One region of the Holdemania sp. genome, then DNA from elsewhere that is predicted to be linked to it. Evidence: predicted binding sites of a transcription regulator. Region 1 holds the regulator's gene; the other holds the start of a gene.

What was found. Region 1 encodes HrcA, which represses chaperone genes, less so after heat shock. Its sites were predicted from a motif close to TTTTAGCACTNNNNNNNNNNNAGTGCTAAAA; they were not measured.
Positions count from the first base shown of each region.
Region 2: a site for HrcA is predicted at 10,109-10,139, ahead of AC5OW4_RS01240 (Hsp20/alpha crystallin family protein). Genes of this name have one in related genera too.

Region 1 is NZ_CFQZWI010000061.1:3,743-15,540, reverse strand. Features, by position in the region: gene dnaJ (molecular chaperone DnaJ) at 1-1,055, opposite strand, end outside; gene AC5OW4_RS09930 (polysaccharide deacetylase family protein) at 1,073-2,422, opposite strand; gene dnaK (molecular chaperone DnaK) at 2,382-4,190, opposite strand; gene grpE (nucleotide exchange factor GrpE) at 4,235-4,900, opposite strand; gene hrcA (heat-inducible transcriptional repressor HrcA) at 4,893-5,918, opposite strand; gene AC5OW4_RS09910 (hypothetical protein) at 6,082-6,996, shown strand; gene coaD (pantetheine-phosphate adenylyltransferase) at 7,290-7,793, opposite strand; gene rsmD (16S rRNA (guanine(966)-N(2))-methyltransferase RsmD) at 7,790-8,521, opposite strand; gene AC5OW4_RS09895 (FtsW/RodA/SpoVE family cell cycle protein) at 8,611-9,804, opposite strand; gene def (peptide deformylase) at 10,058-10,627, shown strand; gene rnjA (ribonuclease J1) at 10,853-11,798, shown strand, end outside.
Region 2 is NZ_CFQZWI010000003.1:68,141-79,938, forward strand. Features, by position in the region: gene AC5OW4_RS01190 (toxic anion resistance protein) at 1-700, shown strand, start outside; gene AC5OW4_RS01195 (LysR family transcriptional regulator) at 976-1,866, opposite strand; gene AC5OW4_RS01200 (chromate transporter) at 1,982-2,587, shown strand; gene AC5OW4_RS01205 (chromate transporter) at 2,584-3,147, shown strand; gene AC5OW4_RS01210 (alpha-L-fucosidase) at 3,347-4,588, shown strand; gene AC5OW4_RS01215 (MATE family efflux transporter) at 4,840-6,219, opposite strand; gene AC5OW4_RS01220 (YigZ family protein) at 6,441-7,049, opposite strand; gene AC5OW4_RS01225 (MATE family efflux transporter) at 7,259-8,632, shown strand; gene AC5OW4_RS01230 (DUF2238 domain-containing protein) at 8,761-9,393, shown strand; gene AC5OW4_RS01235 (YdeI/OmpD-associated family protein) at 9,661-10,086, shown strand; gene AC5OW4_RS01240 (Hsp20/alpha crystallin family protein) at 10,219-10,638, shown strand; gene AC5OW4_RS01245 (Hsp20/alpha crystallin family protein) at 10,708-11,124, shown strand; gene AC5OW4_RS01250 (manganese efflux pump MntP) at 11,418-11,798, shown strand, end outside.

The sequences.
Region 1 (11,798 bases):
TACATTTCTTTTTCTTCGCCGCTCAGCTTCTTCGGGATTTCGATCTTCACCTCAACGAGCTGATCGCCTTGACCAGACCCGCGCAGATCTTTCACGCCCTTGCCTTTCAGCCGGAACTGCTGGCCGTTCTGCGTTCCTGAAGGAATCGTCAGCTCGACGTCGCCATAAACCGTTGGCACGTCGACCGAACAGCCCAGTGTTGCGTCCACTGAAGAAATCGGAATCGTAATGTAGATATTCCGGCCGTCGCGCACGAAATAATCGTGCTTCATGACCATGATCTCGATATACAGATCGCCGTTTGGCCCGCCGTTGGCGCCGCGTTCACCTTTGCCGGATACCCGCAGCTGCTGCCCGGACTGAATGCCGGCCGGGATCTTGACGTCGACGCTCACGCGTTTATGTTCATAACCCTTGCCGCCGCACTTGGAGCATTTTTTACGGATTTTCTTACCCGTGCCGCCGCAGTCCGGGCAGACACTCTGGGACTGGAATACCCCGAACGGCGTCCGCTGCTGCGTAACGACCGTTCCGGAACCGTGACACGTCGGACAGACGGTAACGTCATCCTTGGAATGCGCACCGGTTCCCATGCATTGAGAACACTGTTCATCCACGTCGATCGTGATCGTCTCCGTCTTGCCGAAGATCGCGTCCATAAAGCTGATCTTCATCTGCATGTAGCGGTCCTGACCCTTGCGCGGGCCGTTGGACCGGGCCCGGGATCCGCCGCCGCCAAAGCCGCCGCCGAAGAACGATCCGAAGATATCGTTCAGATCGTCAAATCCGCCGCCGCCAAAACCGCCGCCGAAGCCGCCGGCGCCCATACCGTCCATTCCCGCATGACCGAACTGATCATAGGTCGCCCGTTTCTGCGGGTCGCTGAGCACTTCGTAGGCCTCGTTGACTTCTTTAAATTTTTCTTCTGCACCCGGTTCCTTGTTCACATCCGGATGGTATTGCTTCGCCAGTTTTCGATAGGCTTTTTTTATTTCATCATCGGAAGCGCCTTTGCTGATGCCCAGGACTTCATAATAGTCGCGCTTTTCGCTCATAAAACATCACCCTCCTGCTACTCTATACTTTTGATGAACCGGTCCAGGCCCGCGCCGCCGGTAACCCGGATCCGCGGCAACCTGTACAAATCCATTCCGGGTTTTATTTTACCATATTCTGTCGTAAAAGCCAGCTGAACCCCAGCTTCCTGTAAAATTTCTACGGCGTGATCGTTCACGTCGCCAAACGGATAACAGTAGACGAAGCCGCCGTCGACATATTCCAGCGACTGCCGGGTATCCGCTACGCCCTCATCGTGATCGACGCACAGGATCCGTCCGCCATGGCCGGCCTTGCATCCGCCCTGATGCATCAGGAAGGAATGCGACTGCAGCTCTAAGCCATCCTCGCGCATCTGAAAAAACTCATACGGCAGCTGCGGATTCATCCAGCCCGTGATCAGAAACAGCGTCGCGTTATAGCCGAAATCCTTTAATACCGGATAAGCATATTGATAAACCCTCGGATCGCCGTCGTCGATCGTAATCGCGACCGATTTCTCCGGCACATCCGCCCAGCCTTTCATCATCATTTCCACTTCGCGCATCGTCAGCGCGACGTAGCCGCCCTCCTGCAACGCCTGCAGCTGCCCGCGGAATTCCTCCACCTCGACGAAATTCACGTTTTCGCGGCTCTGACCCTCGGCTTCACTGTAAAAGAAGTGATACATCAGCACTGGCAGCGACGTAGCCGCCGGTCCGCCACTGCCTGGCCGGGCGATCGTTTCTTCAACCTGAGCGGAATCCACCCAGACGATTCGTCCCTGCAGCTCAACGCCGTAAGCGCCGTCCTTCTGGGCATACACCAGCCATTGCTGATCCGTGCTGGTCGTCAGGATCGTTTCGCCGTTGTCATCCAGCATCCGGGTGCCGGCCTTCAGCTTCACCGCAAAATCCTTTTCCAGTAAATGATTGGTCGGATTCAGCCAGCGACCGGAAGGCGTTACCTCCAGCGCGTTGACCAATACCTGCGCACCGCCCTCCTGATCCATTCCATCCAAGGGCAGATATTGTGAAGTGATCAGATTCGGATCGTTGATTTCTTTTAACTGAACCAGCTGCCCCGGCTGCAGCACGGCAAACGGTTCCGGTTTGCCGCCGTTCATCACGACGAGCTCCACCGGCTGATCGCTGCTGACGCAGCGGCCGTTGCATTCTTTGACATGCGCCAGCTGTTCCTCGCTCAGCGAGCTTGTCAGCACGGCGTTGTCCGCATTTTCCAACTGACCGGCGTTGTTCTTGGGGGTGCGGGAACAACCGCTGATCAGCACGCTCAAACACAGAAATCCCAGTATGGAAACCAGGATTTTTGTGCGGCGTGAATTGTTATTTCTTTTCCTTGAAATCGGCATCGACGACATTGTCATCCTGAGCGCCTGCGCCCGCATCAGCACCCGGAGCACCCGCCTGCTGCTGATACATCGCCTGAGCCATATCGTTGGCTGCCTTTTCAAGCTGTTCCATCTTGGTCTTCAGCGTGTCGATATCGTTGTTGTCAATTGCCGTGCGCAGTTCGTCGCGCAGCTTCTTGACTTCTTCCTTCTGCTGATCGGTGACGTTCGCGTTTTCCGTATTCAGTGTTTCGTCGATCTGATTGATGAACGCTTCCGCGCGGTTCTTCAATTCGATTTCTTCTTTGCGCTTATCGTCTTCCGCCTTGTGATCTTCCGCCTCACGAACCATCCGATCGATTTCTTCATCGCTTAATCCGGAAGAGTTGGAGATGGTGATCGACTGGGACTTGCCTGTGCCCTTGTCCTTCGCTGAAACGTGGACGATACCGTTGACGTCAATGTCAAAGGTAACCTCGATCTGCGGAACGCCGCGGCGGGCCGGTGCGATGCCGCCTAACTGGAAGTTGCCCAGCGTCTTGTTATCGTTGGCCATCGGACGTTCGCCCTGCAGGACATGGATATCAACCGCCGGCTGATTGTCCGCCGCTGTCGAGAAGACCTGGCTCTTGGAAGTCGGGATCGTTGTATTTCTTGGGATCAGCACGGTCATGACGCCGCCCAGCGTTTCGATACCTAAGCTTAACGGTGTAACGTCCAGCAGTAAGACGTCCTTGACGTCGCCGCTGATGACGCCGCCCTGGATCGCCGCGCCCAAGGCTACGACTTCATCCGGGTTGACGGAACGGTTCGGTTCCTTGCCTAATTCCTGACGGACAGCTTCCTGAACCGCCGGGATTCGGGTTGAGCCGCCGACTAACAGGACCTGATCAATATCATTCTTGGTTAAGCCGGCATCCTTCAATGCCTGACGAACCGGAACAACCGTGCGGTCGACCAGCGATTTGGTCATCGCGTCAAACTGCGCGCGGGTCAGCGTCGCTTCAAAGTGCAGCGGTCCGGCTGCGCCGGCGCTGATGAACGGCAGGGAAATCTGTGTCTGAACCATACCGGACAGATCCTTCTTGGCCTTTTCCGCCGCTTCCTTCATTCTCTGCAGCGCCATCCGGTCCTGCTTCAGATCAATACCATTTTCTTTTCTGAACTGATCTGCCATCCAGTCGACGACCACGTTATCGAAATCATCGCCGCCTAAATGGTTGTCGCCTGCGGTTGCCAGAACTTCAAAGGTGCCGTCGGCCAGATCCAGAATCGAAACGTCGAACGTACCGCCGCCCAGGTCAAAGACGAGGACTTTCTGTTCCTTGTCAGTCTTGTCGATACCGAATGCCAGCGCTGCCGCTGTCGGTTCGTTGATGATCCGTTCCACTTCCAGGCCCGCGATCTTACCGGCGTCTTTCGTCGCCTGACGCTGCGCGTCGTTGAAGTAAGCCGGAACGGTGATGACGGCCTTGTCGACCTTCTCGCCTAAATAGCTTTCCGCATAGTCCTTCATGTAGCCTAAGATCATCGCGGAAATTTCCTGCGGCGTGTATTCCTTGCCGTTGAGCTGAACTTTCTCATTGGTGCCCATTTTCCGCTTGATCGAAATAATCGAATCCTTGTTGGTGACGACCTGACGCTTCGCCGCATCGCCGACGATCCGTTCGTTGTTCTTAAACGCGACGACGGACGGTGTGGTGCGGTTGCCTTCCGGGTTGGTGATTACTTTGGCTTCGCTGCCTTCCATGACGGCGACGCAGCTGTTGGTTGTACCTAAGTCAATACCGATAATTTTTCCCATAATAGAAATCCTCCTTATTTATTTACACATTTTCACTTATTTGCTTATTCGCTGACCTTGACCATCGCGGCGCGCAGGATTCGGTCTTTTAACATGTAGCCCTTCTGCAGCACCTCGGTGACGTGGTTGGGTTCGACGCCCTCGACCGCTTCCATCATCAAAGCCTGATGGAAATTCGGATCGAATTCCTTGCCCTGCGCTTCGATCTCGCTCACGCCCTCTTTGGTCAGCGCGTGAATGAGCTGCTGATAAATCATTTCCACGCCTTTGCGGTAGCTTTCGGTTTCCGGCGTCGGCTCGATTGCCAGCGCCCGTTCCAGATTGTCCAGAACCGGCAGGATATCGAGCGCGAAACTTTGGATCCGGTATTTCCGGGTTTGCTCGGCTTCCTGCTGAAGACGCCGCCGGGTATTCTCCGTATCCGCGTAGGCTTTCAGGTATTCGTTCTTCAGTTTAACGTTTTCCCCTTCCAGCTCGCTGATCCGTGTCTTCAGTTCTTCAATTTCATTTTTCTTGGAGAAGAAGCCTTTCTTCTTCTCGTCTTTCTTGTCTTCCTTTTTTTCTTCCGGCTGCTCCGCCGCTTCTTCCGCGGCCGGCGCTTCCGGTTCCACCTGCGGGCTTTCCGTCATTTCTTCGGTCTCGCCCGGCGCCGCAGCCGTTTCCGGTTCGGCGTTCTGCTCGTCTTTTTTCATTTCTTCCTGGTTATTCATGGCTGCCTCCTTTTCCGTATAAACTCTCGATCGACTGACTGACCATTTCCAACAGCGAAACAATTTTGTCGTAATCCATCCGGGATGGTCCGAAGACCATCAGCTGGCCTTCCTCCTCGGAACCAAGCTTGAACTTGCTGGTGACGACGGCCATGTCGTTGACCCATACCAGCTGGGCGTTTTCGTTCATCTTCAGCGCCAGCTCCGAATTGGTTGTGGTGCCGATCTGACGCCACAGGCTCGGGTTCTCCATCATCGTCATCAATTCCTTCAGCTTTTCAATGTCGGCAAATTCCGGCTGGTACAACATGTTGTTCTGGCCGCTGAAATATACGTTCTCGCTCGCGAACTTGACAAACGCGTTGACAAACGCCTGAAACAACATTTCATGCCGTTTGACATGCGCCGCCAGGATCGGTTTGATCGAATCCATCTTATCCACGACGTCTTTGATCAAAGTGCCCTTCAATCGGTCGTTCAGAATCTGGCAGCAGGTTTGGATATCGTCTACTGACAGGTCGTCGTCGAACTGGAACGTCCGGTTTTCCGTATGCCCCAGATCGGTAATAAAGACTGCCACAGCACTTCGGTTGCTGATCGGGAACAGCTTGACATGCTCCAGCCGCTGCCGGCTCGCATCCGGCCCCAGCACGCCGGAAGTCAGGTTCGTCATCTGCGAGAGGATGTTGCAGCTCTCGCGGATGGCATCGTCCAAATTCAGCGGTTTGCTGGCCAGCTGCTGGCGGACTGCCACTTCCAGCTGGTTATCGACCTTGTGTTCCATCAGATGTTCGCAATAGAACTTATAGCCTTTTGTGGAAGGCACGCGGCCGCTGGAGGTATGTGTTTTTTCCAGCAGTCCCATTTCTTCCAGGACCATCATGTCGTTGCGGATCGTTGCGCTGGAGTAAGGGAGCTGATACTTTTCCATCAGAGTCTTGGAACCGACCGGCTCGGCTGTCTGAACGAACTCGTCGACAATGGCCTTGAAGATTTCAATCCGCCTTGGTGTCAGCATCATCCCGCCTCCTTTAGCACTCTTTCCCGATGTCTGCTAACAGTATAATCCAGCTTGTTAGCACTGTCAAGTTAAAAGTGCTAATTTTTTTCAAGTTTTCAAGCTTATCGCTGTTCGACTTTCAGCTTGGGACTCATACACTTTACCAGGAGGCTTTTTGCCTATGAAAAAAGGAATGACAATCATCTTTTTCACGCTGCTGGCCGCGCTGCTTTATTATGGATCGGTAACCTACCAGGCATCCTGTCAGGCGTTGTCGATTTGGTTTGAAAAACTGGTGCCGTCGTTGTTTGCGGCGATGGTCGTAATCCGCATCCTTGATGGTCAGGGATTGTTAGCCGCCCTCTCAAGGCGGCTGTTTGGATTTACCGAGCGCTTGTTCCGCATCTCGCCGGCCGCTTTTTCCTTAGTCTTCGCTTCCTTCTTTCTCGGCTCGCCCGCCGGACAGATCCTGATCGACGATTATGTGCGGGATGGCCGGCTTTCGCAGGCTGAGGGGCAGCGGCTGGCTTGCTGCGTTACGGTCAGCACGCCGTCGTTTATCTTGATCACCTGCGGTTCGGTTCTGCTGCGATCCTTTCAATACGGCTTGATGATCTGGCTGGCGGAATTCTTCGCCGTGATGCTGCTGCTGTTCTTTACGCGCAAGACGCCCGTTGCGTTGCAACTGGATCCGCGCGGATCCGTTCCTTCCTTATTTGAGAATTTAAAAGACGCGGTTGTCCAGGCCGGCGTCAGCTTATATTTCATCGGGGCGTATCTTCTGCTGACACTGGTACTGCTGAATTTAGCGACGATGAAGCTGCCTGCTGCCTGGCATCTGCCGATTCAGTGCGTGACCGAGTTTTCCTTAGGCACCAACAATCTGGCGCTGCTGCCGCTGGCCGTGCCCCTGAAAGCGCTGCTGATGACGCTGGTGCTGGGATTTGCCAGCTTCAGCGTGCATCTGCAGGTCCTCTCGCTCACGCCGCATCTTCATCTGGCTTATCTGCGTTATCTCGCTTACCGGCTGATGCAGACCGGCCTGGCCGGCGGTCTCTTCCTCTTCTTGATGATGCTGCAAAGACTGCGCGGCTGATCATTGCTTTCATTTGTCCTTTCTGGCTTAAAACCACAGGAAAACCGCGGCGAATTTCCTTATTTTCGGATCCGCCGCGGCTCTTTTTATTTTCCAGCGCTCGTCTGAAGCCTCTGTCTGTCTAAAATCTGGCCGGGTGATTTTTCAGCCCCCATTTTCAGCGTTATCCTGATCAATGGAACCGCCTGTAAAATCCTGTACTGTTTGTTTCAAAGCCTGCGTTCCTTCTCACCCGTCCTGCCTGCGGGCAGTGAAGTCTGCCGCGGCGGTTTTTCCCCGCTGGGAAATCGCCGTTATTCCCCACCGGTTTTCTTTTTCAGCGGGTTCAGCTCTTCTTCAACCTCATTGATGATGGCTTCCGGGATAAACTTCGACAGATCGCCGTTGTTCAGCGCGATTTCCTTGGATACGGACGACGATAGAAAGGAATACCGCGGCCGGGCAACGAAGAACACCGTTTCAATCGTCTCATCCAGAAACATATTGGCCGTCGCCTGCTGCAGCTCATATTCATAATCCATGACCGCCCGGATGCCGCGGATCAGCACCTGCACGCCGATCGACTTTGCAAATTCCACCGTCAAACCATGGCCGACCACAACTTTGACATTCGGCAGATCGCGCGTGATCTCCTGCAGCATCCGCACGCGCTCTTCCTCAGTAAAGGCGTTGCGTTTGTTCGGATTCTTCATGATCGCAATGATCAGCTCGTCGAAGACCGACGATGCCCGCGTGATGATGTCCAGATGACCATAGGTCGGGGGATCGAACGATCCCGGATAACATGCTCGTTTCATAGTTCTGTTTCCTTTCGATAATAACTGATGCGGCTGATGCCGTAAGTTGCTTCCTTGACGCGATGCAGCTGATGGTAGGCCTCGTCAAACTCGTCTTCCTTTAGACTCTCCAGAATCACCTGTCCGTGATCGCGGATCAGATTTAACGCGTCGAGCTGCTGCATGATCTTGTGCAGCTGCTGCTTCTGATAAGGCGGATCCAGATAAACCAAATCCAGTTGAACACCCATGCCCGCCAATCGTCTTAACGCCGCGAAGCTATCGCACTTCCAGACGTCGCACTGCGCTTCAACCTGAAGCGAAGCAATATTGGCTTTGATCACGGCCGCCGCGGCCGGACTGCGGTCGACAAAATAAACATGCTCCACGCCTCGCGACAGCGCCTCCAGTCCCATTGAGCCGCTGCCCGCAAACAGATCCAGCATGACGCCGCCGTCAAAATACGGGCCGATCCGGCTGAATACTGCTTCCTTGACCTTATCCAGCGTCGGCCGGGTCTGATCGCCTTTGGGCGCCTGAATCAGCCGGGAACGAAATTTTCCTGCAACAATTCGCATTTTTTTACTCCTTGTGTGTATAAAGGACGGAAAACTCGGGCAAGATACTAGTGCATCGAAAGATGCTATCCCCCAATCTTTGTTTCTCCTCTCCCTTTCTTTGGAATTCCCGAGTCGCTTCGGGAATTCTTTTCTTTCTTTTTTCCAATCGCCGGCTTTTCCTATAAACAAGCATCGTTAAGCCCGCTCCGCTTTCTTACATCGCCATTTTTCCTACCAGCGTTGTCCTTCGCCGTTTATGCCGGCCCGCGTTTAACGTCTTATTCTATCTTCCCCTGACGGTATTGCGAGATCACCGCCTGGCCCATGCCAACCGCCACCATGACGGACAACGTACTGGAACCCCCTGCGGAAATCATTAACAGCGGCACGCCCGTCAGCGGGATCAAGCCGGTTACGCCGCCGACATTGAACAAAAAGTGAATGAAGAAATACATTGAAACGCCGATCAAAACAATCCGCCCGCGCTGACTTTTCATCCGGATCGCGTAGATAAACATCCGCCCGACGATCAGCGCATAACAGATAAAAATCAATAAGAAACCAAAGATGCCCAGTTCCTCGACGACGATCGCCAGGATAAAATCCGTGTTCGCCGCCGGGAAGTTCGTATACTTCTGAATCGACTTGCCATACCCCACGCCCTGCCATCCGCCGCTGGCAAAGGACACCAGTCCGTTGATCAGCTGGAAGCCCGTGCCGTATTTATCCGCAAATGGATTCATCGCCGAGGTGAAGCGGTTGATCTGATAGTTCTTAAACGGCAGCGCTTCGATCAGGTGTTCGCCCATTGGCGACAGGATCCATACGATCAGCACAACCCCGATGATCAGCAACATCACCAGCATCTTCTGCAGCCGTACTAACGAGGGATGGTAGGGGATCAGAAAACAGATGCACGCGATCCCCGCCATGACGATCGCCGAACCGAAGTCCGACTGCAGGATTGCGACGATGAAGCAGAAGCCCCCGACGATCAAGAGCGGGTTGCGCATCAAGTCTTTGGCCGTCAGCTTCAGGTTGCGGATATCGCCCAGATATGTCGCCATGACCATGATGATGACAACCTTGGAAAACTCCGAGGGCTGGATCGTGATCTCCTGGCCCGGAAAGGGAATTTTGATCCAGGCCCGTGCGCCGCCAACCTCCCAACACAGGGCTAACAAAAGCAGCACCAGCGTCAGGCTGACGATCGGCGTAATATTTTTCTTCATACGTTCAAACGTAAACCAGCGTGCCATCGTCACCATGCCCAGATATCCCAGAACCGTGAACGCCAGCTGTTTCATGATTGTTTTCATCAGCGTCATCACGTTGCCCGATGCCAGACCCATCGTTGCCGAAGCGACCATGAACAAACCGAACACCGCTAAAATCAGCGTACAGAGATGGATGATCAAATCATACCGGTACGGCATCCGAAAAGAAGTCTTTTTTTTCTGCGTCAAATTCATCCGCCTCCTGGTGACATTTTACCATAAATCCCAGCCCTGCACAAAAGAATTGAAGTTCTGTTTTTGACAATCAAAGGACGTGACGAGGAGACTGGTTTTGAATAGAATAAAGGAAAGAATCGTCAAAATTGGGCTGTTTCTGGCAGAAAGAAGAAAAAGAAAGCGCTTAAAAATCAATTTATGGAAAGCTTTCGTCAAATTTTCCTTTCCTTCTTTGCATTTCTTGAGTATTATATAAAGTGAGGTAGATTTTATGAACATAAACATGGATACCATTGTAAAGGACAATGACGCCCATCTGCGCGATAAATCAGCGCCGGTGTCTTTGCCGTTGTCCGAAGAAGATAAAAATACGTTAATGGAGCTTTTAACCTACGTCAAGGAATCGACGGATCCCCAGTTGGCGGAAACCAAGAATCTGCGTCCGGCGGTGGGCATCGCGGCGATTCAGATCGGCATCCCCAAGCAGCTTCTGGCTGTGGTTGTGGATGAAGAAGATAAAAACGGCAATCCGATTCATTACGAATACGCGCTGGCCAACGCAAAAATCATTTCTCAGTCTGTCCAGAACTCCTATTTGAAATCCGGCGAGGGCTGCCTGTCCGTTCTCGACGATCATCCAGGCTACGTCATCCGCAGCGCACGGATCAAGGTCAAAGGCTACGATATGCTTCAGGACCGCGAGGTGACTTTCCGGGCATCCGGGTATGTGGCCATCGTCCTGCAGCATGAGATCGACCATTTCAGCGGCATTCTGTTCTATGACCGGATCAATCAAAACGATCCGTATGCTCCCGTTGAAAATGCGATTGTGATCGAATAATTCCGTTTTTCGTTCCTGCCGGTCTTTCCAACGGCGTTTCCCTTTATAAATAAAATCAGAAAACTCATCGTTTTTGGCTGCCGCGGGGAGCTGAAATTCATTTCAGGCCATCCCGCGGTTTAGCCGTGAAATCGTCTCCCCTGCCAAGGGATTAGCAAAGAAGCGAACATCAATCATTAAAAGACAGGTGCATTGTTTTTTAAGAATAAAGAAAAGAGGTAAATAATGAAAGAAAATACTGCAGCGACGCCTGCAAAAAAAGCACCGCGTAAATCAACTCCCCGCAAGAAGTCCATTCCTGCGGGCGCCGTCAGCGAGGTCGTCGAAACTCCGTTTCATCGGGATACCGACACGCTCATCTACGCTCTGGGCGGTTTGGGTGAGATCGGTAAAAACATGTATTGCTTTGAGCATCAGGATGAAATTATCATCGTCGACGCCGGCGTCCGGTTTCCGGAAGAAAATCTGTTAGGCGTCGATTACGTCATTCCGGATTATTCCTATCTGATTAAAAATCAGGCGAAAGTCAAGGCGTTAATCATTACGCACGGACACGAGGATCACATCGGCGGCATTCCGTTTTTCCTGCAGTCGATCCGGCTCGATAAAATCTACGCGCCGCGCTTCGCCTGCTCCCTGATTCAGAAAAAGCTGGAGGAACGGCGGATGAGCCGGCAGGTCAAGCTCGTGCAGATCAACGAGGATTCGCGGATCACGACCAATCATTTCCAGGTCGGCTTCTTCAACACGATTCACTCGATCCCGGATTCTCTGGGAATTTTGATCAACACGCCAAACGGCCGGATCGTGGAGACCGGCGACTTCAAGTTCGACCTGACCCCGATCGGCACCAACAGCGATTATCAGAAAATGGCATACATCGGTCAGATCGGCGTCAGCCTGCTGATGAGCGATTCGACCAATTCCGAGGTTTCCGGCTTCTCGATCAGTGAGAAAAAAGTCGCGAAATCCTTATTGGAAATCACCCGCAAAACGCCGGGCCGCTTAATCGTTTCCACCTTTGCCTCCAACGTTAACCGCGTCGGTCAGATTCTGGAAGCGGCCGTAGCCTGCGGACGCAAGGTCGCCGTCTTCGGGCGGTCGATGGAAAACGTCGTGCAGATTGCACGCAAGCTCGGCATCATCGCCATTCCGGAGAAGCATTTCATTA
Region 2 (11,798 bases), on a different contig from region 1:
CAAGGCGCTGGAGGATCATCAGATCACGCTGATGCGCGACATCGCTCTTCTGGATCAGCTGTATGAGAAAAACATGGTTCATTTCAAGGAACTGACGATGTATATTTTAGCGGGCAAGAAAAAGCTGCAGGAAGTTCGAAGCAAGGATCTGCCGCAGCTGATCGCCGCCGCGCAGAAGAGCGGTTTGCCGGAAGACGCGCAGAAGGCGAACGATCTGGCCAACGCCTGCGATCGGTTTGAAAAGAAGATTCACGATCTGGAACTGACGCGCACGGTCGCCCTGCAGATGGCGCCGCAGATCCGTCTGGTTCAGAATAATGATACGCTGATGACGGAAAAAATCCAGTCGACGCTGGTCAACACGATTCCGCTGTGGAAAAGTCAGATGGTGCTGGCGCTGGGCCTGAACCACTCCAAGCAGGCGATGGAAGCTCAGCGCGAGGTCAACGAGATGACCAACCAGCTGCTGAAGAAGAACGCCGACACGCTGAAAATGGCAACGATCGAAACCGCGAAGGAATCCGAGCGCGGCATCGTCGATATCGAAACGCTGCAGCATACCAACGAAGCGCTGATCTCGACGCTGGACGAAGTCGCTCAGATTCAGAAGGAAGGCCGCCAGAAGCGGATCGAAGCCGAAGCCGAGCTGCGCAAGATCGAAAAAGAACTCAATCAGAAGCTGCTGGAAATCAACCGCTGAGCCGGCGGTTTTCAGATACGCCAAAACAAAGCGGAAGTCCGGATGAATTTCCCGTTTGTTTCTCAGGCGTTTTTGTGCGCAGAGATTAAGGATTAAAACAAAAAGAATTCCTTTCTTTGCCGGAGTGAAATCCGGACGGAGCGGAATTCTTTTTTATTTTCACACCTTGCGCTGCGGGCAGATCTGTTTGCGAATGTCTGCGCAGTGATCAACCCTGGATTAAAAATAACGAGACCCTGCGGCATCGTGCAATCCTGCGTCAGGATCAGCGGGAATTATTGCGGGGAAAGGTTGGAGTATTCCTGACAGACCTCAATAAATGCTTGAGCGGAGGGCGTCAGGTATTTGTTGCGGTGGTGAATGATGCTGCAGGTGCGGTTGGGCAGCGGGGAGGCCAGCGGCAGCCCGGCGATCGCGCCGCTTTGAATTTCGTTTTTGACCAGCTCATACGGCAAAATCGAGATCCCGATGTTCTCCTTGACGGCGTTGATGATCGAGCGGGTGCTCGTGCTTTCCCACAGCGGCGTGATCTGAACCTCGGCCGTGACCAGCAGGGCGTCGACGACCTCGCGGGTACCGCTGCCCGGTTCTCTTAATAATACCGGGTAATCGGCAAGCGCTTTGACTGTGCATTTGGGACTTTGGGTCAGCGGATGCATTGGGGCCGTAATGACGATCAGCCGGTCGGTGTAAAACGGTACGCAGACAATATCCGGCGAATACGACAAGCTTTCCACTAACGCCAGGTCAAGCTGATTCGTCAGCACTTTGTCTTCAATGATCCGCGAATTGTCGATCAGAACCTGCGTGCGGATCTGGGGAAACCGCAGGTTGAAGCGCCGGACTAACTGCGGCAGCATCTGCGTCCCGGTTGAGATACTGGAACCAATCCGCAGCGTTCCCGCACTGTCCCAGTTTTTCAGCTGCGTCTCCATATCGTCGAACGATTCGATGATGTGGCTCGCATAGCTCAGCATCTTATTGCCCGATTCCGTCAGATACAACTTTTTGGAGATCCGGTCGAATAAGAGAATTCCATAGTATTCCTCCAGCTGCCGGATCGCCAGCGAGACCGCCGGCTGGCTCAAATGCAAGCTTTCCGCGGCCTTGGTGATGCTTCCCGTGCGGCAGACTTCAACAAAAATCCGCAGATGACGCAGGGTCATAATCAACGCTCCTTCCTGAAATCGAATTCATATCAAAAATGATATGTTATTTATAAAATTATATTATTGTCTTTATGAGAACACAAGTCTTATAATAGAGCGGGAGGAAGAAGAGATGACACAAATGGAAGAGAAGAAAAAGCCTTCAAAATTACAAATGTATGCGAAAATGTTCGCTTCGACATTTACGTTAAGCATGTTTACGTTCGGTGGCGGGTTCGTCATTGTTCCGTTGATGAAAAAGAAGTTTGTCGATGAGCTGCATTGGATCGACGAGGAAGAAATGCTGGACATGGTGGCGATTGCCCAGAGTTCCCCGGGCGCGATCGCGGTCAACGGTTCGATCATCATCGGCTACCGGCTGTTAGGGGTGCCGGGCGCGCTGGTCAACATCGTGGCGACGGTGCTGCCGCCGTTAATTATCTTAACGATTATTTCTTATTTCTATGCGGCGTTCCGCAGTTCGCCGATTGTCAGCGCCGTGATGCGCGGCATGCAGGCGGCGGTGGCGGCGGTCATTCTGGACGTCGTCTGGAACATGTTAAAGGGATTGGTGAAAGAAAAGAACGTCGTCAAGTATTTCCTGTTGGTCGCGGCGTTCATCGCCAGCGTTTACTTTAAGGTCAACATCCTGATCATCATCGTCGTCTGCGGTGCGATCGGGACAGTGGATTACATGACGCGGGAGAAGAAAGCGAAAGAAGGGGAGGAACAGAAATGAATATCTTTATCCAGCTGTTTCTGAGCTTTTTCCAGATCGGCCTGTTCAGCATCGGCGGCGGCTACGCGGCGATGCCGCTGATCCAGAGTCAGGTCGTTGAAATTCATCAGTGGCTGACGATGACACAGTTTGCGGATATCATCACGATTGCGGAAATGACGCCGGGACCGATCGCGATCAACTCTGCGACGTTTGTCGGCACGCATATCGCGGGTCTGCCGGGCGCGATCATCGCGACGATCGGCTGCGTGGCCCCTTCCTGCATCATCGTCTTATCCCTGGCTTACGTTTATACCAAATATAAAAACCTGTCGTTGATGAAAGGCATTCTGTCCGGTCTGCGCCCGGTCGTCATCGCTCTGATCGCTTCGGCGGGGCTGTCGATCTGCAAGCTGGCGTTCTTCAAAGAAGGCGCGGCGGGCTTCGGTCTGGAATTTCTTGACCCGCAGAATCTGATCTTCTTTGCGGCGGCGTTCTTCATTCTGCGCAAATGGGAACCAAGCCCGATCAAAGTCATGGTCGGCGTGGGCGTGATTAGCGCGCTGCTGAGCTTTATTTAATCCATTTCTTTTGAAAGGAACGGACACACGCCGTTCTTTTCTTTTACCTGTTATGTCAGAAAACCGGCTGCGGACTTTGAGAAGCGCTGAGAGCTGCCACGCAACGGCGCCCGCTTTGGACAGATCGCGAAATTCCAGTCGTTTTGCCTCTGAAATTTTGATACAATAAAAGCAGAGAGAAAGAAAGAGGGCTGTTATTATGAGTATTCCTGTACCGGCAAAATACATTGCCGACTTTGAAAAGCGCGGCTTCGGCATGTTTATCCACTGGGGACTGTATTCCCAGTTAGCGCAAGGGGAATGGACGATGAACCTGCATCATATTTCCCAGGAAAAGTACACCGAGCTGTTCAACAACTTTACGGCGGAGGACTTCGATGCAAAGAAGATTGTGGCGCTGGCCAAACAGGCGGGCATGAAATACATCACGCTGACGACGCGGCACCACGACGGTTTTTCATTGTACGATACCCGCGGTTTGACCGATTACGACGTCATGCATACACCGTGCGGACGGGATCTGGTCAAAGAATTTGTCGAGGCCTGCCGCGAGGAAGATATCCTGCCGATCCTGTATCACACGACCTTAGACTGGGTTCATCCTGATTTTGACGCCGATTTCGACGCTTATCTGGAATATCTGTCCAAGTCGGTGGAGATTCTGTGCACACACTATGGGAAAATCGGCGGGCTGTGGTTCGACGGCAACTGGTCCAAGCGCGATGCGGACTGGAAGCTGGATGAGTTCTACGGCATGATCCGGCGGCTGCAGCCGGATGCGATGATCATCAACAACACCGGTCTGTCCCGTCAGGGCGAAGCCGGTCATCCGGAGCTGGATTCCGTTACGTTTGAACAGGGTCAGGCGACGCCGATGGACCGCGAAGGCAAGGCCAAATACATCACGGCGGAAATGTGCCAGACGATGAACCGGCATTGGGGCATCGCGGCGCATGATCTGGATTACAAGAGTCCGCGTCAGATGATCGAACGGCTGTGTCATGCCCGCAAGGTCGGGGCCAACTATCTGCTGAACATCGGGCTGACCGGCCAGGGCGGCGTTACGAAGATGACGGAAGCGTTATTGGAAGTCATCGGCCAGTGGACGGCGATGGCGAAGGATTCGCTGTATGATGGCAAGGTGTGCGATATCCGCTGCAGCCATGAAAAAGACTTCGTGCTGGAAAAAGACGGGGCGGCGTATGTGTATGTCCACGATCTTCCGCTATTGGGGCCGAAGGACGTCGTCGCGGCGTATGAAAGCACCGATGAGGATCATTCGCTGTCCAATCTGCACCGCAAGGTCAAATCGATCCGCTGGATCGACAACGGCGAGGAATTATTGTTCAGCCAGAAGGATGACGTCTGCAGCTACCGCGCGGTCGGCTTCCCATATGGCAGCCACTGGATTGTGCGTGTCGCCAAAGTGGAGTTTGAATAAGCCGGGGCTTCGTAACTTTTAAGCAAGCTTAACTCAACAAAACATAAGATAACGCTTTCCAAGATCTGAGAATTAAACTGGGATAGGAGACCGAATTAATTTATAGTGGAAGCAATGATATAAAAGCTGGCCATATCCAGCCTGAATTCAGGCTGAGCATGACCAGCTTTTTGTTTTGGTTTGAATGAAAATTCGAGCGCAGAATCCAAGGCTTTTAAGTTTCGTGAAATTCCAAGTCTGTTTTAGCGATATTAATAAACCCGCTGCTTCCACAGGCCGGTTTGATAGCGCCGGCGGCAGAGTACAAACCGCAGCACAAAGTCAACAAGCAAGCCGATCCACGGTCCGATCACACCCAATCCGACCGGATAACATAAGAGCCAGGACAGGGCCGGGCGGATGATCGTGGTCGAAACTAAGGCATACACCGCGATTAAGCGTGTGTCCCCGGCTCCGCGCAGCGCGCCGCCATACACCGTCATCGCGCTTAAAGAAGGGACGCTGAGCGCGAACAGTATCATAATCCACGATCCCAGCCGGATGATTTCCGGATCCGCGGTAAACATTTGAATTAACGGCGCGCGAAACAGGATCAGCCCGGCCACCATGAGAACCGCCATCGTCATCGCCAGCCGGTTGCAGATCACAGTGACGCACTCCGCCCGATCGCTGCGCCTGCGGCCTAAATTCTGGCCGACTAAGGCCGCCGCGGCGGCCGCAAAGCCGTCGTAGCAGCTGAAACAGATATTGCAGATATTCATGCAGATCTGATGTGTCGCAAACATCTTGGTACCCAGGCCAGCGACGATTAAGGCATACAGGAAGAAACCCAGCCGCATGCACAGCTGTTCCACAAACGCGCTGAACGAAATCTCGCCGACCGGCGCCAACACCTCCCGGCTTGGCAGCCAGCTTTTTTTCAACGTCAGCCGGAGCTTGCTTTTGGGACTGACCAACGACTGGACGCTCATTAAAAACGCAATGAAGCAGCCCAGTGCCGTCGCGATCGCCGCGCCCGCCACCTCTAAGCGCGGAAAGCCAAAATGTCCGCCGATCAAAAGATAATTGAAAACCACATTGATCCCGTTGGCCGCCAGATTGGTGCGCATCGAGATCTTACTGTTGCCGGCGCAGCGCTGGGCGGCGTTGATCGTCATCCCGATATTGCCGAAGAACTGGCCGACGATGACAATCCGGAAATACTGCACCGCCAGATCAATCGTGTCCGCCTGCGCGCCCGCGAATTGGATGTAAGGCCGGGCAAACAGAAACGATAAGCCGCAGACCAGCGCCGAGATCAGCACGGACATCAACAACGACTGCCGCAGACAGGTATTGGCGTCGTCCAGCCGATTGGCGCCAATTCGGCGGGAAATGATCGCCGTGATGCCGACGTTCAGGGAAGCGATGAACGCAATCGCAATAAATTTCGGCTGGTTGGTCAGGCCGATTGCCGCAATCGCGGTTGTGCCCAGAGTGCTGACCATGATCGTATCGACCAGCGACGCCAATCCGACGAAGATCGATTCCACCGTCGCCGGCCAGGCCAGGTCGATCGTTTCTTTCAATAAATGTCTGCCTTCCTGGGGATCGAAGCCGGAGGGCAGAAACGGCTGAAGCTTTAAATTCATTCGTTATTCCTCTATCGTTCAGACACAGTGTCTGAAAATCTAATTTATTATAACACCGCCCCTGCGCTGCGGGAAGCACAAGAAAAAAGTCTGCTTTTGAACAAGCTGAACGATTCTGAGGAAACCCGGTTACTTCGTTAGCCGGCAGTGCCGGCTGTCAATGAATCGGGATACACAGCATTACTTCGTTAGCCGGATTGTCTGGGGAAACCAATGAAGCGTCAGCCGCAATCCTTTTCCACCAGCTCCCGCGCCAGCCAGCGGCAGGGGTAACGTCCGCTGGTCAGCTCCTGAATTTTTTCGATTAAGGAAGAATTTGTCGTTAAAAACTCGTAGACCACCTGTTCGCCATACTCTTTTGCCACGATGTCCGCCTGATCCTTTAATAAATAATCCAGCTTGCCGATCAGGTCGTAGGAAAACGTCAGCGTGTAGCGGTCCATCTGGATCGTTTCCACCTTCGGCGCCAGCTTCAGCGTTTCGCTGACCGATCGGGAATACGCCCGAACCAAGCCGCCCGCGCCCAGTTTGATTCCGCCGAAATACCGCACCGTGACGGCGCAGCAATCCTGCAGGCCGCTGAGCTTCAAGGATTCCAGCATCGGGACGCCCGCAGTCCCGCCGGGCTCTCCCGCGTCGTTGGAACGCTGCAGTTCGTTGTGCTGCCCGGCGATATACGCGTAACAATGATGATTCGCTTCCGGATGCAGCTTCCGGATTTCCTGAATAAACGCCTTGGCCTGCACTTCATCCAGACATTTGCGTACATAACAGATAAATTCCGACCGTTCGATCACGATCGTGTGATGAAAATCTTCTTTCAGCCGCATGCGATCACCTCTTGGTTTTCATCTTATCATGATTTCTAATCTCAAACAATCCTTCCTGACTTTCAGAATTTTAGCGTGCACAGTCTGTTCTATATTATAAAAGCAAAAACTGATCATCCATTCCCGGCGAAATCCTTTTGAAATAAGACTTGTAGAATAAGCCCAATTCAACTAGAATAAGACTATTGATTTAAGAAAGCAGGGGTTTTATGAGTAAATTCAATTCCGATAAAATGGGGACCATGCCGGTCGGCAAGCTGCTTTTCAGCATGTCGGTGCCGGCGATCTTTTCGATGTTGGTTCAGTCGTTATACAACGTTGTCGACAGTATTTTCGTCGCACAGGTCAGCGAAGACGCGCTGGTCGCGGTTTCGATCGCCTTTCCGCTGCAGATGCTGATCATCGCGCTGGCGCTGGGCGTCGGGGTCGGCACCAATGCGCTGATCGCCCGCCGGTTAGGCGAGAAACGCCGGGAGGAAGCGAATATTGCGGCGAATACCGGAATCGTGCTGTCGTTGATCAACATGGCGCTGTGCATGCTCGTCGGTCTGTTTCTGGCCAAGCCGTTTGTCGGCCTGTTTACGCAGGACGCCGCGGTGTTTGCGATGGGGTCGCAGTATTTGATGATCGTCATGGTATTCTCAGTCGGCGTCATGATTGAAATGACCTGTTCGCGCGTGCTGCAGGCAACCGGCAACATGATCGTGCCGATGATTTCGCAGCTGATCGGCGCGATTACCAATATTATTCTTGATCCGATTTTCATCTTCGGTTATTTCGGCGTACCGAAAATGGGCGTGGCCGGCGCGGCGGTGGCGACGGTTATCGGTCAGATCCTGGCGATGATCTTCGTCTTGATCGTCTTGAAAGTCGGCACGCATGAGGTCGATATCGCGCCATGGCGGCATCATCCGCAGATGCAGGCGGCCAAGGATATCTACCGCGTCGGGATTCCGACGTTTGTCATGAACGCGATCGGTTCCCTGACGACGACTGCGATGAACGCCATTCTGATGAGCTTTTCTGCAACGGCAGTGGCGGTGCTGGGCATCTATTTCAAGCTTCAGTCGTTTGTCTTCATGCCGATTTTCGGCCTGAACCAGGGCGCTATGCCGATTCTGGGCTACAACTACGGCGCGGCGGATGAAAAACGCTTCACCCGCACGCTGGCGCTCTCTTTCGGCGTGGCGGTCACGATCATGCTTGTCGGCACGGTGCTGTTCTGGACGATGCCGGAGATGCTGCTGAAGCTGTTCAACGGCTCTGATCAGATGCTTCAGCTGGGCGGCTATGCGCTGCGGGTGCTGGCGCTGTGCTTCTTGCCGGCGGCCTGCAGCATCATCATGACGACGATGTTCCAGGCGTTAGGCAAAGGCATGATGAGCTTGGTCATGTCGTTATTGCGCCAGCTGGTATTCATCATTCCGCTGGCCTGGATACTCGGCCAGCTGGGCGGCCTGGGCGCTGTCTGGTTCTGTTATCCGGCGGCGGAGCTGCTCGTCGCGCTGATCTTCGTGCCGATCGCTTTAAAAACGATAAAGAAAAGTTTTGAAGCGGAACGGCAGGAAATCGGGGCATATTAATAAAATACCGACGCGGCGCATAGACATGATCCGCGTTGTGAAAGTCATTGAAAACTTTGGATTTCCAATTCCGGTAAGCTTAAAAAAACAGCCGGCATAACGCAGACAGGGAGGTCGCGAGTCTGATCATGAAAAAAGCATGTATCTTTTTATACGGCGCTTCGGCGGCGCTGATGATTATCAGCACAATCTTTCAGCTGCAGCATCACCTCTACGCCAAGCTGGGCTATCTGGCAATGGCGCTGGGCGTGCAGCTGATCGGTCCGCTGGCGGTCAAAGGGTTGAAATTAAAAAACGCCTGGGGTTTGTTGTTCTGGACGCAGCTGTTCATCGCCGTCGCGATGATTATCGGCAATACGCTTAACGGCTATGCCATTCCCTGCTTTGACAAAGTTCTGCATTTCAGCTCCGGCATTCTGATCTGCGCCGGGATCACACTGGTTTATTGCTGGCTGAAACAACAATGGACGGAAGACTCGCGGCGCCATTACCTTTTAAAATGTCTGTCGATTCAGGGGATCAACATGATGATCGCCTTTCTGTGGGAATGCTTTGAATTCGCCTGCCTGATCTTTCTGAAGATCGACGCGATCAATCACTACACCCAGGGCGTTTATGATACGATGACAGATATGATCGTCTGCTTCTTAGGCGGCCTTGTCTTTCTGACTCTGCTGACGCGGCATGAGCGCAAAGGAAAAAACGATCCGCTGACCGCTTCGCTGAAGACGTTTTATCAAACCAATCTCAAAGACCGTTAAAAAAGCGGCCGATTAAAAACTGTCAGGGACTTCTACGCAGAAGACTGGCAGTTTTTATTTCGTTTTTTCAAGCGTTTCTTCGCGGGAAAAGACAAAAGCAGGATTAAAATTCAGACAAAGCGGAGAAACCGCCATCCGGATCCTCTGTCCTCTTACGCAAAAACCGGCAAAATCGAACAGCGCAGATCAGACGGTTCTGCCGCAGAAAGGCGTGAAAATAAAAATAAATTAAATCCGCCGAGGCATACTAGAGGCCAGGAGGAAATCATGATGCAGATTGAAGGAATTGTCCGCGCTGTTCCGCAGCCGCACCTTGAAATCAAGACGGAGACCATGCCGGAAGGGGCGCTGATCGTCATGCTGGGAACCCTGTTATTCAAACAAAAGGCGGAAAGAAAAGGCTGTCTCTGGACACTGGAACTCCCTGCGGAAGCTTTTTCCCTGCAGCCGCTCACCGCCGGCGGCACCGTTGAAATCTGGCTGGCTCCGGAAGCCGGTGAATGCCTGACGCGGTGTCCTCAAGCCCTGCAGGAAGCCCTTCTGGCCAATCGAAGCGCTTGTTATTTTTTTCAGCTGCTTGATCCCTGGCAGCGGGAACGAATCATGAATTATGCTGAACAAGGTGCAGAGGAACAACGAATTCGCCGGATTGACAAAATCATTGCGATGCTCTATGAAAGGCGTACTTTGTGAACTTGTGAAATTAAAATAAGAAAATTAGCACTTATCTATTGACAGTGCTAAAAACTGTGATATACTAAAATTGCAAGTTGGGAAAGACCCAATGAAGCCAGGAATAAGACAGATAGAAAGAGGCGATTCAAGATGAGATTTGTACCGAACACCTGGATGGACAACTTGGCCGACGAGGTTCTTAAGGATCCATTTTTCAGAAAGAATAACGTCCCGGCTGTCATGAAAACCGATATTCGTGAGCGAGAAGATGGCTATCTTCTGGATATTGAACTCCCTGGATTTAAAAAGGAAGAAATCAAAATGGAACTGGAAGACGGTTATCTGACGATTGCGGCCGCCCGCACAGCTTCCAATGAAGAACGAAGCGAACAGGGCAAGCTCGTTCGCCAGGAACGTTTCAGCGGCAGCTGCACCCGGACCTACTTTATCGGTGAGGAAATGAATGTCGAGGATATTAAAGCCCGCTATGAGAATGGCGAACTGAAGGTCTTCGTCCCGAAGAAGGATCCGCAGGCGATGCAGACCAAAAAGACCATTTCGATTGAATAACTTCTCTGAGCAATCAGAGTTCTGATCAGGCAGGATCGCATAAGTTGAAAACAGAAAGAGGTGTGATGTATGAGATTACTACCGAGAATGATGTTTGACGACTTCTTTGATGACGTGTTTGACGAACCGCTGCTCCACCGCAACGCAATTACGGCGATGCGCTGTGACATCCATGAGAAGGACGGCAGTTATCTGCTTGACATTGAATTGCCAGGCTGCAGCAAGGAAGACATTAAGATGGATTTGGAAGACGGCTATCTGACGGTTTCCGCTATCCGCAATACCAATAAGGAAGAAAAGGATGATCAGGGCAATGTAATCCGCCAGGAGCGGGTTCAGGGCTCCTGCTCCAGAAGCTTCTATGTCGGCGAGGCGGTGACACCGGAGGATATCAAAGCTCACTATGAAAACGGCGAGCTGAAGATCGTTCTGCCGAAGAAGGATGCGCCGGCTGTGGAAAACAAGAAAACCATTATGATTGAATAACCCGGGCTTAGAATCAGCGGATCGCAAGTGCCGCTGATTTTTTCTTTTTGCGCTTTTGTCTATTCAGGGACAAAACCCGGTGTTTCGGCTGTTGGAAGATCCGTTTTCATAAGATTGCAGCGAATGGGAAATATCCGTCTTGCTGAAGGCTGAGTTAATCCGCCGCCATGCCTGCCGTTTTAAAAAGCAGGCTGGGAATCCGGAAGAATTGACAGAATCTGACGATTGTCTATCGCATCCCTGTTCCCCTTCGGCTATACTGGGTCTGTAAACAATAAAGGAGGGAGAATCAGGTGAATACACTCGAAATTCTGGTCACCTGCCTGGCTTTGTCGCTGGATTGCTTTGTGGTCATGATGGCGCGGGGCGCGATGATGAATCCTCAGGAACATCGCCGTTCGCTGATGAACAGTTTGATCTTCGCCGGATCCAGTCTGTTGATGATCGTGCTGGGGTCGCTGGCCGGTTCTCTGATCAAAAGCCAGCTGGTGCTGCATGTCAATCAGGTAATCGCCGCGCTGATCCTGTTTGCGCTGGGCTGCTTCCTGTTGATTCAGGCATTTCGTCAAAAAGCTTTTGAGGAACGTCACGACGAAAGCTTTAACTACAAAAAAGTACTGATCCTGGGATTGCTTACCAGCGTCGACGTGTTCTTGCTGGGCACGAGTATGACA